DNA from 2 places in the Brachybacterium sp. SW0106-09 genome. Region 1 is predicted to be linked to the other one. Evidence: predicted binding sites of a transcription regulator. Region 1 holds the regulator's gene; the other holds the start of a gene.

Region 1 (5,145 bases):
GAGCGCTTCGCGGTCCACGGGACGATGCGGTCGACGCCGAGCTCGGTCGCGGACTCGACGGCCTGCTCGTCGCGGCCGCCGGTCGCGAGGGCCTGCACCAGCGCGAGTCGGGGCAGACGCTGCACAGCCGGGGACGGGTCCGCGAGCAGGCGCAGGTCGAGCGCCTCCTTGCGGGCGGCGGTGACCTCGGCGAGGACCTGTCGGCCGGGGGCGTCGGTGAGGAGCAGCTGCTCCCCCACCCCGATCCGGGCGACCTTGGCCGCGTGGCGGCCCTCGTCGCCGGCGAGCTCGAGCTGGTCTCCCTCACGGGCGGCGGCGAGGGCCTCGTCGAGGATCAGGAAGCCGGGCGGGGTGGTGGGCACGGGCTCTCCCGCCTCAGAGGTTCAGGCGCTCGCGGAGCTTCGCGAACGGGCCGCCGTGGTTCTTGGGGCGGGTGGCCTCGTCGCCGCGGAGGGCGGCGAAGCGCTCGAGCAGCTCGCGTTCCTCGTCGGTGAGCGCGGTGGGCACGTCCACGTCCAGGACCACACGGATGTCTCCGCGGCGCTCGCGGCGCAGCGGGGTCACGCCGAGGCCCTTGAGGACGATCTCCTCGCCGGGCTGGGCGCCGGGACGGATGTCGAGCTCCTGCTCCCCGTCGAAGGTCTCCAGCGGGATCGTCGCGCCGAGCGCGGCGGTGGTCATCGGCACGGAGACCGTGGTGACCAGGTCGTCGCCGGCGCGGTCGAACATCTCGTGGTCCTTGACGGACAGCTCCACGAAGAGGTCGCCGGAGGGGCCGCCGGCCTCGCCGGTCTCGCCCTCGCCGCGCAGCTGGATACGGGTGCCGTTCTCGACGCCGGAGGGGATGCGCACGGTGACGGTGCGCTCGGTGGCGGTGCGTCCGTGGCCGGAGCAGCCGGTGCAGGGGCTCTCGATCACGTCACCGTGGCCCTCGCAGGTGGGGCAGGGCGCCATCGTGACCATCTGGCCCAGCAGCGACTGCTGGACGCGCTGGACGTGGCCGGAGCCGTTGCAGGCGGTGCAGCGGGTGGGGCTGGTGCCCGGCTCGGCGCAGGAGCCGGAGCAGCGCTCGCACAGCACGGCGGTGCGGAAGGTGACCTCCTGCTCGGTGCCGAAGACGACGTCGCGCAGCTCGATCTTCACCCGGCGCAGCACGTCGCCTCCGCGGCGCTGGCGCGGGACGGGTCCCTGGGTGCGCCCGCGCATCCCGGAGGCTCCGGCGAACATGTCGAAGATGTCGTTGAAGTCGAAGCCGGCGCCGCCGCCGGGGAAGCCGCCCATGCCCGGACCGCCGCCCATGTCGTACTGGCGGCGCTTGTCCGCATGGGAGAGGGTCTCGTACGCCTGGGAGACCTTCTTGAACTTCTCCGCCGCCTCCGGGTCCGGGTTGACGTCCGGGTGGAGGGTGCGGGCGAGCTTGCGGTACGCCTTCTTGATCTCCTCGGTCGAGGCGTCGCGGGAGACGCCGAGCAGCTCGTAGTAGTCGTCGTTCACAGGCGTGGGTCCTTCACAGGGGGTCGGAGGTCGGTGACGGCCGGCGACGGGCGCGGAGGCCCGCCGGCGCGGTCATTCGAGGAATCGGGAGATGTAGCGGGCGATCGCCTGGACGGTCGAGATCCCGGCCGCGTAGTCCATGCGGCTGGGGCCGAGGATCGCGAGGTGGGAACCGGCGCCGTAGCCCGCGCCGACGAGCGCGGCCTGGTGCAGCGCCCGGTCGTGGAGCTCGGAGCCGATCCGCACCTGCACGTCCCCCGGGGAGACGTGCATCTCGGTGAACAGGCGCAGCAGCACCAGCTGCTCCTCGAGGACGTCCAGCAGCGGCTCGACGTCGCGGGCGAAGTCCTCGGCGGAGCGGGCGATGTTCGCGGTGCCCGCCATCATGATGCGGTCCTCGGCGCGGGTCGCGGCCAGCGCGGTGAGCGCCTCGGCCACCTCCGCGGCGGCGGGCCGCTCGGGGACGGGCAGGGACTCGAGGTAGTCCGTCAGCGGGCCTGCGAGGTCGGTGACCTCCCGGCCGGCGACGGCGCGGTTCAGCTGGTCGCGCAGCGCCGCGTAGTACTCGGCGGGGCGGCCGGCGATGACGGGGACGGTGCGCTGGTCCACCCGCCCCGACTCGGTGATCAGCACGACCAGCAGCAGCGAGTCCGCGACCTTCACGAGCTCGACGTGGCGGATGCGGGCCTGGCGCCGGGCCGGGTACTGCACCATCGCGACCTGCTGGGTGAGCTGGGCGAGGAGGCGCACGGTGCGGGCCAGGAGCTCCTCGACGTCCCCCGCGTCCTCGAGCAGGGCACGGATCGCCCGCTTCTCGGCGGTGGAGAGGGGCTTGACCATCGCGACGTGGTCGACGAAAGCGCGATATCCCTTGTCGGTGGGGATGCGGCCCGCGGAGGTGTGGGGCTGATGGATCAGCCCCTCCTCCTCGAGGACGGACATGTCGTTGCGGACGGTCGCCGCGGAGACGCCGAGCTCGTGCCGCTCCAGCAGCGACTTCGAGCCGACGGGTTCGCGCGTGGAGACGTAGTCCTCGACGATGGCGCCGAGGATCTGGAGCTTGCGGTCGTCCATGTCGTGCACCTCCTGCCGCGCGGTCCGGCACCGGGGCGTCCCGGCGCCCGGGTCTCCCTGGACATTGGCACTCTCCCATGCCAAGTGCCAATCGTACGCGTCCGCGGCGTGCTTCGCAGGGAGGCGTTCGCCACGGGGCTACAGTGTCCGCCGTGTCCACCCCGCCTGCTCGCTTCCCCGACCGGTACGGCGCCGATGTGCTCTCCTCCGGTCCGCCCGCCCATCACCGCCGCCGCCCCGTCGGCCGCGAGGTCCCCGCGCAGCGCGACCTCGTCGTCGAGGAGGCCTCGACCGGCTTCACCGGCGCGATCACGCGCGTGGAGAAGACGGCCGGGGAGCTGATCGTCGAGCTGGAGGACGGCCGCGGCCGACGCCGCACCTTCCCGCTCGGGCCGGGCTTCATGATCGACGGCCAGCCCGTCGTCCTCACCCGCCCGCAAGCGGCGCAGAAGGCGCCTGTCCGCAAGCGCTCCGCCTCCGGCTCGGTGTACGTCGAGGGGGCGAAGGCCCGCACCGCGCGTGCGTCGCGGATCTGGGTCGAGGGCACCCATGACGCGGAGCTGGTGCAGAAGGTGTGGGGCCACGACCTGCGGATCGAGGGCATCGTCGTCGAGCAGCTCGAGGGCGCCGACAACCTCGCCGAGCGCGTGCGCGAGTTCGGCCCCTCCCCCGGCCGCCGGCTGGGAATCCTGGTGGACCACCTGGTGAAGGGGTCGAAGGAGTCCCGCATCGCGGCCGAGGTGATGGCCCTGCCGGGCGCTCGTGGGAACGTCACCGTGCTCGGCCACCCCTACGTCGACGTATGGCAGGCCGTGAAGCCCGCGCGCGTGGGACTGAAGGAGTGGCCGCACATCCCCAAGGGGACGGACATCAAGGTCGGCTCCCTCGCCGCGCTCGGCTGGCCTCACGAGGACAAGGCCGACATCGGCCTGGGCTGGAAGCGGATCCTCTCCACGGTCCGCTCCTACGCCGATGTCGAGCCGACGCTCTCGGGGCGCATCGAGGAGCTCATCGACTTCGTCACCGTCGACCAGGGGTGACTCCGCCGCGGCACGGGACGTCGTCGCGGGCCGTCGACGCCGCCCGACGGTGCGTGCACGCGGTCCGGGTCGGCGGCCCTCGGGAGCCCACCAGGGGGATATCCCCCAGCGGATTCGGCGGACCGCCGCGCTGACCGCGGGGTCCCCGGCTCGTTAGGGTGAACCCGTCACCCGAGACGACGGCCCCCGCGCCGACCGAGACGAAGAAGGATCCCATGAGCCAGACTCCGCATCCGCACGACCCGTACGGCACCGAGCCCGGCACCCCCACCTCCGACTCGCTGCCCGAGCAGCCTGCCGAGCGCCCGGCCTCGGACCACCTCGACATCGACGCCCCTGCCGCCCCCGCGCCGCAGGAGCAGGGCAGCGCGACCTCGGACCCGGCAGAGCATCCCTACGATCCGTTTGCGCAGTCCGCTCCCAGCGCGCAGCCGGCCCCCGCCGCGCAGCATGATCCGTTCGCGCAGCAGGACCCCTACGCGCAGCCGGGCTCCGCTCAGCAGGCGGATCCCTACGGGCAGTCCGCGAGCTCGGCCGCTCCGGCCGCGGCGCCGGCCTCCCCCTACGGGGCGCCCTCGCCGTCCCAGCCCTCCGCGCAGCCGGCCCATGCCCAGCAGCCGTACGGGCAGCAGCAGGCTCCGCATGCCCAGCAGCACGCTCCCTACGCCGCCCACGGACAGACCTCAGCCGGAGGAACCATGAACCCCGACCAGACCCCCGCCCACGTCAAGGGCGTCTTCGACGGCCCGCTGATCGGTCAGCCCACCACCGAGTCCGACACGAAGCTGTGGGCGATGTTCGCGCAGCTCTCGGCGATCGTCGGCTATGTGATCGGCGCCGGCTTCCTCGGCTGGCTCGGCCCGCTGATCATCTTCCTGGTCTACAAGGACCGCAACCGCTTCGTCCGCTACAACGCGGCGGAGGCGCTGAACGCGGCGATCGCGACCCTGATCGTGGAGATCGCGCTCGCCATCGTCTTCACCATCATCACGGTCATCACCTTCGGCTTCGGCTCGGTGCTCTTCGCCCTCATCGGCGTCCCGGCGCTGGTCCACGTCGTCTTCGCCATCATCGGCGCGGTGAAGGCCTACCAGGGCGAGTGGTGGAACTACCCCGTCAACATCCGCCTCGTGAAGTGATCCACTTCCACAGCGTCTGAACCTCGGCCGACGGCCGGATGCAGGAGCCCCCGGGAGTCGCTCCCGGGGGCTCCTGCATGTCGGGGCGCGGGCGGCCGACCTCGCGCACCACAACCGGATGCCGCGCGCCGGAACCGGATACCGCGCGCCCGGGCCGGACGCCGCGGGTCAGGACTCGACGCCGCGGGCCGGGTCCTGCCGCACGGCGCCGCGGCCCGTCACATCCAGTTCACGCCGTCCTGCTCGAACTCGGCGAGGCGGTGGCGCGCCATTCGCCGCAGCAGGTCCTCCGGCATCGGCGTGTCGTAGGGGAGCTTCACGCTGCCCTTGCCGGTCTCGAGCCCCTCGAGCTCCGCGGCGAAGGCCTCCTTCGCGCTCGGGGTGACGGTGAAGTTCGC
Region 2 (5,145 bases), on a different contig from region 1:
ATCCGACGACTCCGCCCGCGTTGCCACGACCACGGCGGCGATGAGCGAGTCCGGCTCGTTCGCGGGGGCGACGGATCCAGCGACCCCGTCGGACCAGGCCGATCCGACTCGCGGGACGACCACCTTCCCGGCGGACGGTGCCGACGAGCGCGGCGACGCCGCGGCCCGGGGGCTGCGGATCGCGGGAGACCCCGCGATGGGGGAGGCTCCGCAGCGGGTGCGGCATGCCGCGGTCGGCACCGAGGAGATCACCGTGGCCGCCATGGCGGCAGCCGTCGCCGACCCGCGCTGCGGCGCCGTGGTCACCTTCGACGGCGTGGTGCGCGACCACGACGGCGGGCGCGGCGTGGACCGGCTCGAGTACACCTCCCACCCCTCCGCCCCCGCCGTGATCGCCCAGGTCGCCGCCGAGATCGCGGAGCGCTATCCGGACGTCCTCGTCGCGGTCGCCCATCGCGTCGGGCCCCTCGCCATCGGGGACTCCGCCCTCGTGTGCGCGATCGCGGCCCCGCACCGCAAGCAGGCCTTCATCGCCTGCGACGAGCTCGTGGACACCGTCAAGCAGCGCGTCCCGATCTGGAAGCACCAGGTCTTCGACGACGGCGCGAGCGAATGGGTGGGGGCGCTGGGCTGAACCCGGTCGACTCCGACACCTGCGCGACACCTGCGGCCGCTACCGTTCCCGGCATGCGCATCCTGCACCTGACCGACACGCACCTCTACGGCGATCCGTCCGCCCGCCACTACGACCGGATCGACACCGCCGACGCCCTGCGCGGGCTCCTGTCCCGTCTGGAGGGCCTCACAGGCATCGACGCCGTGGTCCACACCGGTGACGCGTCCGAGGACGGCACCGCCGAGAGCTACCGCCTGCTCCACGAGATCCTCGACCCCTTCGCCGCCGCTCTCGACGCGCCGCTCGCGATCGTCATGGGCAACCACGACGTCTCCGCCGTCTACGGCGAGGCGGTCGCCCCGGGGGAGCGGATCGCGCCGAGCCAGGACCGGGTCGTGCCGCTCGGCGGTGGGGCCCGCGTGGTCGTGCTCGACTCGAGCGTCCCCGGCGCCGGCTACGGCCACCTCGATCCCGAGCAGCTGGACTGGCTGCGTGGCGTTCTCGCCGAGCCCGCTCCCGGCGGGACCGTGCTCGCCATCCACCACCCGCCGCTCGTCGCCGCGACCCCGCTGCTGCGCGGACTGGACCTCGACGGGCTCGACGAGCTCGCCGCCGTGCTCGACGGCTCCGACGTGCGGATCGTGCTCTCGGGCCACTACCACCACGAGATGACCGGCGAGATCGCCGGGATCCCGGTGCACGTCGCCCCCGGGATCACCAACGTGGTCGACCCCGTCGGGGCGGGCGCGGACGAGCAGTCGCTCGCCCTGTCCGGCATGAGCCTGGTGGAGCTGGGGGAGGGGGCGCCGCGCGTGGTCAGCTCGGTGTTCCCGAACGCCGGCGACACCCTCGCTGATGTGGAGCGCCCGGTCTACCGCTTCGCCCCCGAGCAGGTCGCACAGATCCTCGAGGCCGCCGGGCGCTGAGCGGCGGGACCTCGCCCGGCCGCTCCGGGGCCGGACACGGAGCGTCCTGGCGGCCGCGCCTTGCACGACGCCCCTGCAGGCACTGCTTGCAGGGGCGTCGTCGGCGGCGGCGCGAGGCGCCCGCCGGGGGAGATCAGTAGCCGAAGCCGTAGGGGCGGATGCCCTGGGAGCCGTGACGGGCGACGGAGGCGGTGGCATCGGCGCGATGGTCGCGGTGCGTGCCCGTCTCGACGATGTCCTGCGCGAGCTGGTCGTCGCGGCGACGGAGGGCGGAGCGGAGGGTGCGGATGAAGGCCATGGAGGATCTCCTCGGGTTCGGAGGGGTGTGAGCGTTGCGGACGGGCCCTGGATCGCAGGTGCGCCGTCGGTCTCGACATCCCCAGTCCTATCGCGCGCGGGGGCGTGGCGTCACGCCTTCGGGGACGATAAGTTATCGGGTTCACAAGAAGGGTGTGACCTGGGCATCCCTCGAGCCGCTCGGGGTGAGGGGGTGTCGAGAAAGCCGTGGCCTTCGAGCTAGGACCCTCGAGGCCGACCCCGAGGGGTTCGCGCAGCCCCAGGAGCGGAGCAGCCGAAGGAGCGGAGTTGGAGACGCGGCAGTCGGCTCGTCGTCAGCTCCATCGCCGCGCTCCCCGGGATCGCGGTGCCGGCGGAGCCGGGGAAGGTCGTGTGCGAGCGCGGCTCTCTCTTGGCGCGTGGCCTGCAGCGACGCGCGCAGCGCGACGCATCGAGCCGACGCCCGGCCCAGATTTAGCACTCGCCTTGCGTGAGTGCCAGCCCTCGTCCTAAAGTGGGTGCCGTTGGCAGTCGACGGCCGAGAGTGCCAGAAGCTGCTACGAGGGACCCGCCCCGGTCGGCACCGCGACGACGATCGGACCCGGGACCCGACCCCGAACTCATACAGAGTCAGTCTCTTCATGAAGGAGTGAGCCGCATGTCGGTCTCCATCAAGCCCCTCGAGGACCGCGTCGTCGTCAAGCCGCTCGAGGCGGAGCAGACCACCGCCTCCGGCCTGGTCATCCCTGACACCGCGAAGGAGAAGCCCCAGGAGGGCGAGGTCGTCGCCGTCGGCGCCGGTCGCTTCGACGACAAGGGCGAGCGTGTCCCCATGGACGTCAAGGTCGGCGACAAGGTCGTCTTCTCCAAGTACGGCGGCACCGAGCTCAAGTACGGCAACGAGGAGTTCCTGGTCCTCGGCGCGCGCGACATCCTCGCGATCATCGAGGCCTGAGCCATGGCCAAGGAGATCCTGTACAACGAGGACGCGCGCCGCGCGCTCGAGCGGGGCGTGGACAAGCTCGCCAACACCGTCAAGGTGACGCTCGGGCCCAAGGGCCGCAACGTCGTCCTCGACAAGAAGTGGGGCGCCCCCACCATCACGAACGACGGCGTGACCATCGCCCGTGAGATCGAGCTCGAGGATCCCTACGAGAACCTCGGCGCTCAGCTCACCAAGGAGGTCGCGACCAAGACCAATGACGTGGCCGGCGACGGCACCACCACCGCCACCGTCCTCGCCCAGGCCATCGTGCACGAGGGTCTGCGCAACGTCGCCTCCGGCGCGGCGCCCGCCGCCCTCAAGCGCGGCATCGAGAAGGCCGTCGAGGCGCTCTCCGAGAAGCTCGGGGAGATCTCGACCCCGGTCGACGGCAAGGCCCAGATCGCGTCGGTCGCCTCGGTCTCCAGCCAGGACCGCGAGATCGGCGACCTGCTCGCCGAGGCCTTCGACAAGGTCGGCAAGGACGGCGTCATCACGGTGGAGGAGTCCTCCACCACCGCGATGGAGCTCGACTTCACCGAGGGCATGCAGTTCGACAAGGGCTTCATCTCCCCGCACTTCGTCACCGATGCGGACCGCCAGGAGGTCGTCCTCGAGGACGCGCAGGTGCTGCTGCACCAGGGCAAGATCTCGGCCGTGGCCGACATCCTCCCGCTGCTCGAGAAGGTGGTGGAGAGCGGCAAGCCGCTGTTCATCATCGCCGAGGACGTCGACGGCGAGGCCCTGTCCACGCTGGTCGTCAACAAGATCCGCGGCGCCTTCAAGGGAGCGGCCGTCAAGGCTCCCGCCTTCGGCGACCGCCGCAAGGCCATGCTCCAGGACATCGCCGTGCTCACCGGCGCCCAGGTCGTCACCTCCGACCTCGGCCTGGACCTCAAGACCGTCGACACCGACGTGCTCGGCCACGCCGGCCGCGTCGTCGTCACCAAGGATTCGACCACCATCGTGGGCGGGGCCGGCGACGACCAGGCCGTGGCCGATCGCGTCGCGCAGATCCGTGCCGAGATCGAGAACACCGACTCCGACTGGGATCGCGAGAAGCTCCAGGAGCGCCTCGCGAAGCTGGCCGGCGGCGTGTCCGTGATCAAGGTCGGGGCTCACACCGAGGTGGAGCTCAAGGAGAAGAAGATGCGCATCGAGGACGCGGTCTCCGCGACCCGCGCTGCCATCGAGGAGGGGATCGTCGCCGGCGGCGGCTCCGCCATCGTGCAGGCGTCCTCCGTGCTGGTCGACGACCTCGGCCTGACCGGTGACGAGGCCGTGGGCGTGCGCGCCGTGGCCCGTGCGGTCGTCGAGCCGCTGCGCTGGATCTCCGAGAACGCGGGCCTCGAGGGCTACGTCGTCGTCGAGAAGGTCAAGGAGGCGCAGGTCGGCACCGGCCTGAACGCCGCGACCGGCGAGTACGTCGACCTGGTCTCCGCCGGCATCATCGACCCGGTCAAGGTCACTCGTTCCGCCCTGCGGAACGCGGCCTCGATCGCGGGCCTGGTGCTGACCACCGAGACGCTGGTCATCGAGAAGAAGGACGAGGACGAGGAGGCCTGATCCTCCGAGTCGACGACCGGCATCCGCCGATCGCGTCCGACCCGACGGGGCGGGCGGTGCAGGGAGACCCGCGCCGCCCGCCCCGTCGTCGTGCGCGCGGGGCCATGCCCTTCGACTGGACCGAGCTCGCAGGGACCGAGCTGCCCGTGACCGGCGCGGGGAGCGCGAGGAGGACCCTTGCGCCCGGCCCTCCCATGACGTGCCCGTCGACTCTGCTCCCACCAGGGCCGACGGGCACGTCCGTTCCTCGGGTCAATCCCCTCGCCGGTCCTGTGCGAGTCCTAAGATGAGCGGACCCGGCCGGGATGCGCCGGGACCGTCCTGGGAACGAGAGCCGGAGGAGCAGTGGTGACGAGCACGCCGGACACGCTGCCCCCAGCCGCCGGAGGGGACCTCCCCACGCGGACCTACGGGCCGCCCGCCGCCGTGGTGATCGGGGCGCTGATCATCGGTCTCGTGTTCACCGTCGTGCTCGAGTTCCTCGTGATCATCAGCTTCGTCGGGCAGCGGCTCTGGCGCCATCCGGAGCTCATGCACGATGCCCTGTTCACCCTCCCGCTGGTGCTGTGGGTGCTGGTCGCCGTCGTCTCGAGCGTGATGACCCTGCGGGTGGTGACTCTGTGGCTGCAGCTGGACGAGGACGGCTTCGAGCTGCGCAGTCTCTTCCGGCCCACGCGCAGGGCCCGCTGGGACGAGGTCGGCTCCGTGATCGCGGTGCGGGACATCGCCCGCGGCTCCGGTCCCACGGAGATGCTCGACCCGCCGGAGACCGCCTACGA

What was found. The regulator HrcA, encoded in region 1, represses chaperone genes, less so after heat shock. The targets are predictions, from matches to a motif close to TTNGCACTCGNNNNNNNCGAGTGCNAA.
Region 2: groES (co-chaperone GroES) is a predicted target of HrcA. The motif match lies at 2,293-2,319, and genes of this name have one in related genera.

Annotation. Positions count from the first base shown of each region.
Region 1 covers NZ_BCAK01000001.1:37,661-42,805, reverse strand. Annotated here, with positions in the region: gene Y09_RS00175 (16S rRNA (uracil(1498)-N(3))-methyltransferase) at 1-362, opposite strand, end outside; gene dnaJ (molecular chaperone DnaJ) at 376-1,494, opposite strand; gene hrcA (heat-inducible transcriptional repressor HrcA) at 1,567-2,568, opposite strand; gene Y09_RS00160 (DUF3097 domain-containing protein) at 2,712-3,608, shown strand; gene Y09_RS00155 (DUF4870 domain-containing protein) at 3,824-4,747, shown strand; gene Y09_RS00150 (iron chaperone) at 4,966-5,145, opposite strand, start outside.
Region 2 covers NZ_BCAK01000025.1:402-5,546, reverse strand. Annotated here, with positions in the region: gene Y09_RS11460 (molybdenum cofactor biosynthesis protein MoaE) at 1-634, shown strand, start outside; gene Y09_RS11455 (metallophosphoesterase) at 688-1,542, shown strand; gene Y09_RS17560 (hypothetical protein) at 1,676-1,840, opposite strand; gene groES (co-chaperone GroES) at 2,477-2,773, shown strand; gene groL (chaperonin GroEL) at 2,777-4,366, shown strand; gene Y09_RS11440 (hypothetical protein) at 4,715-5,145, shown strand, end outside.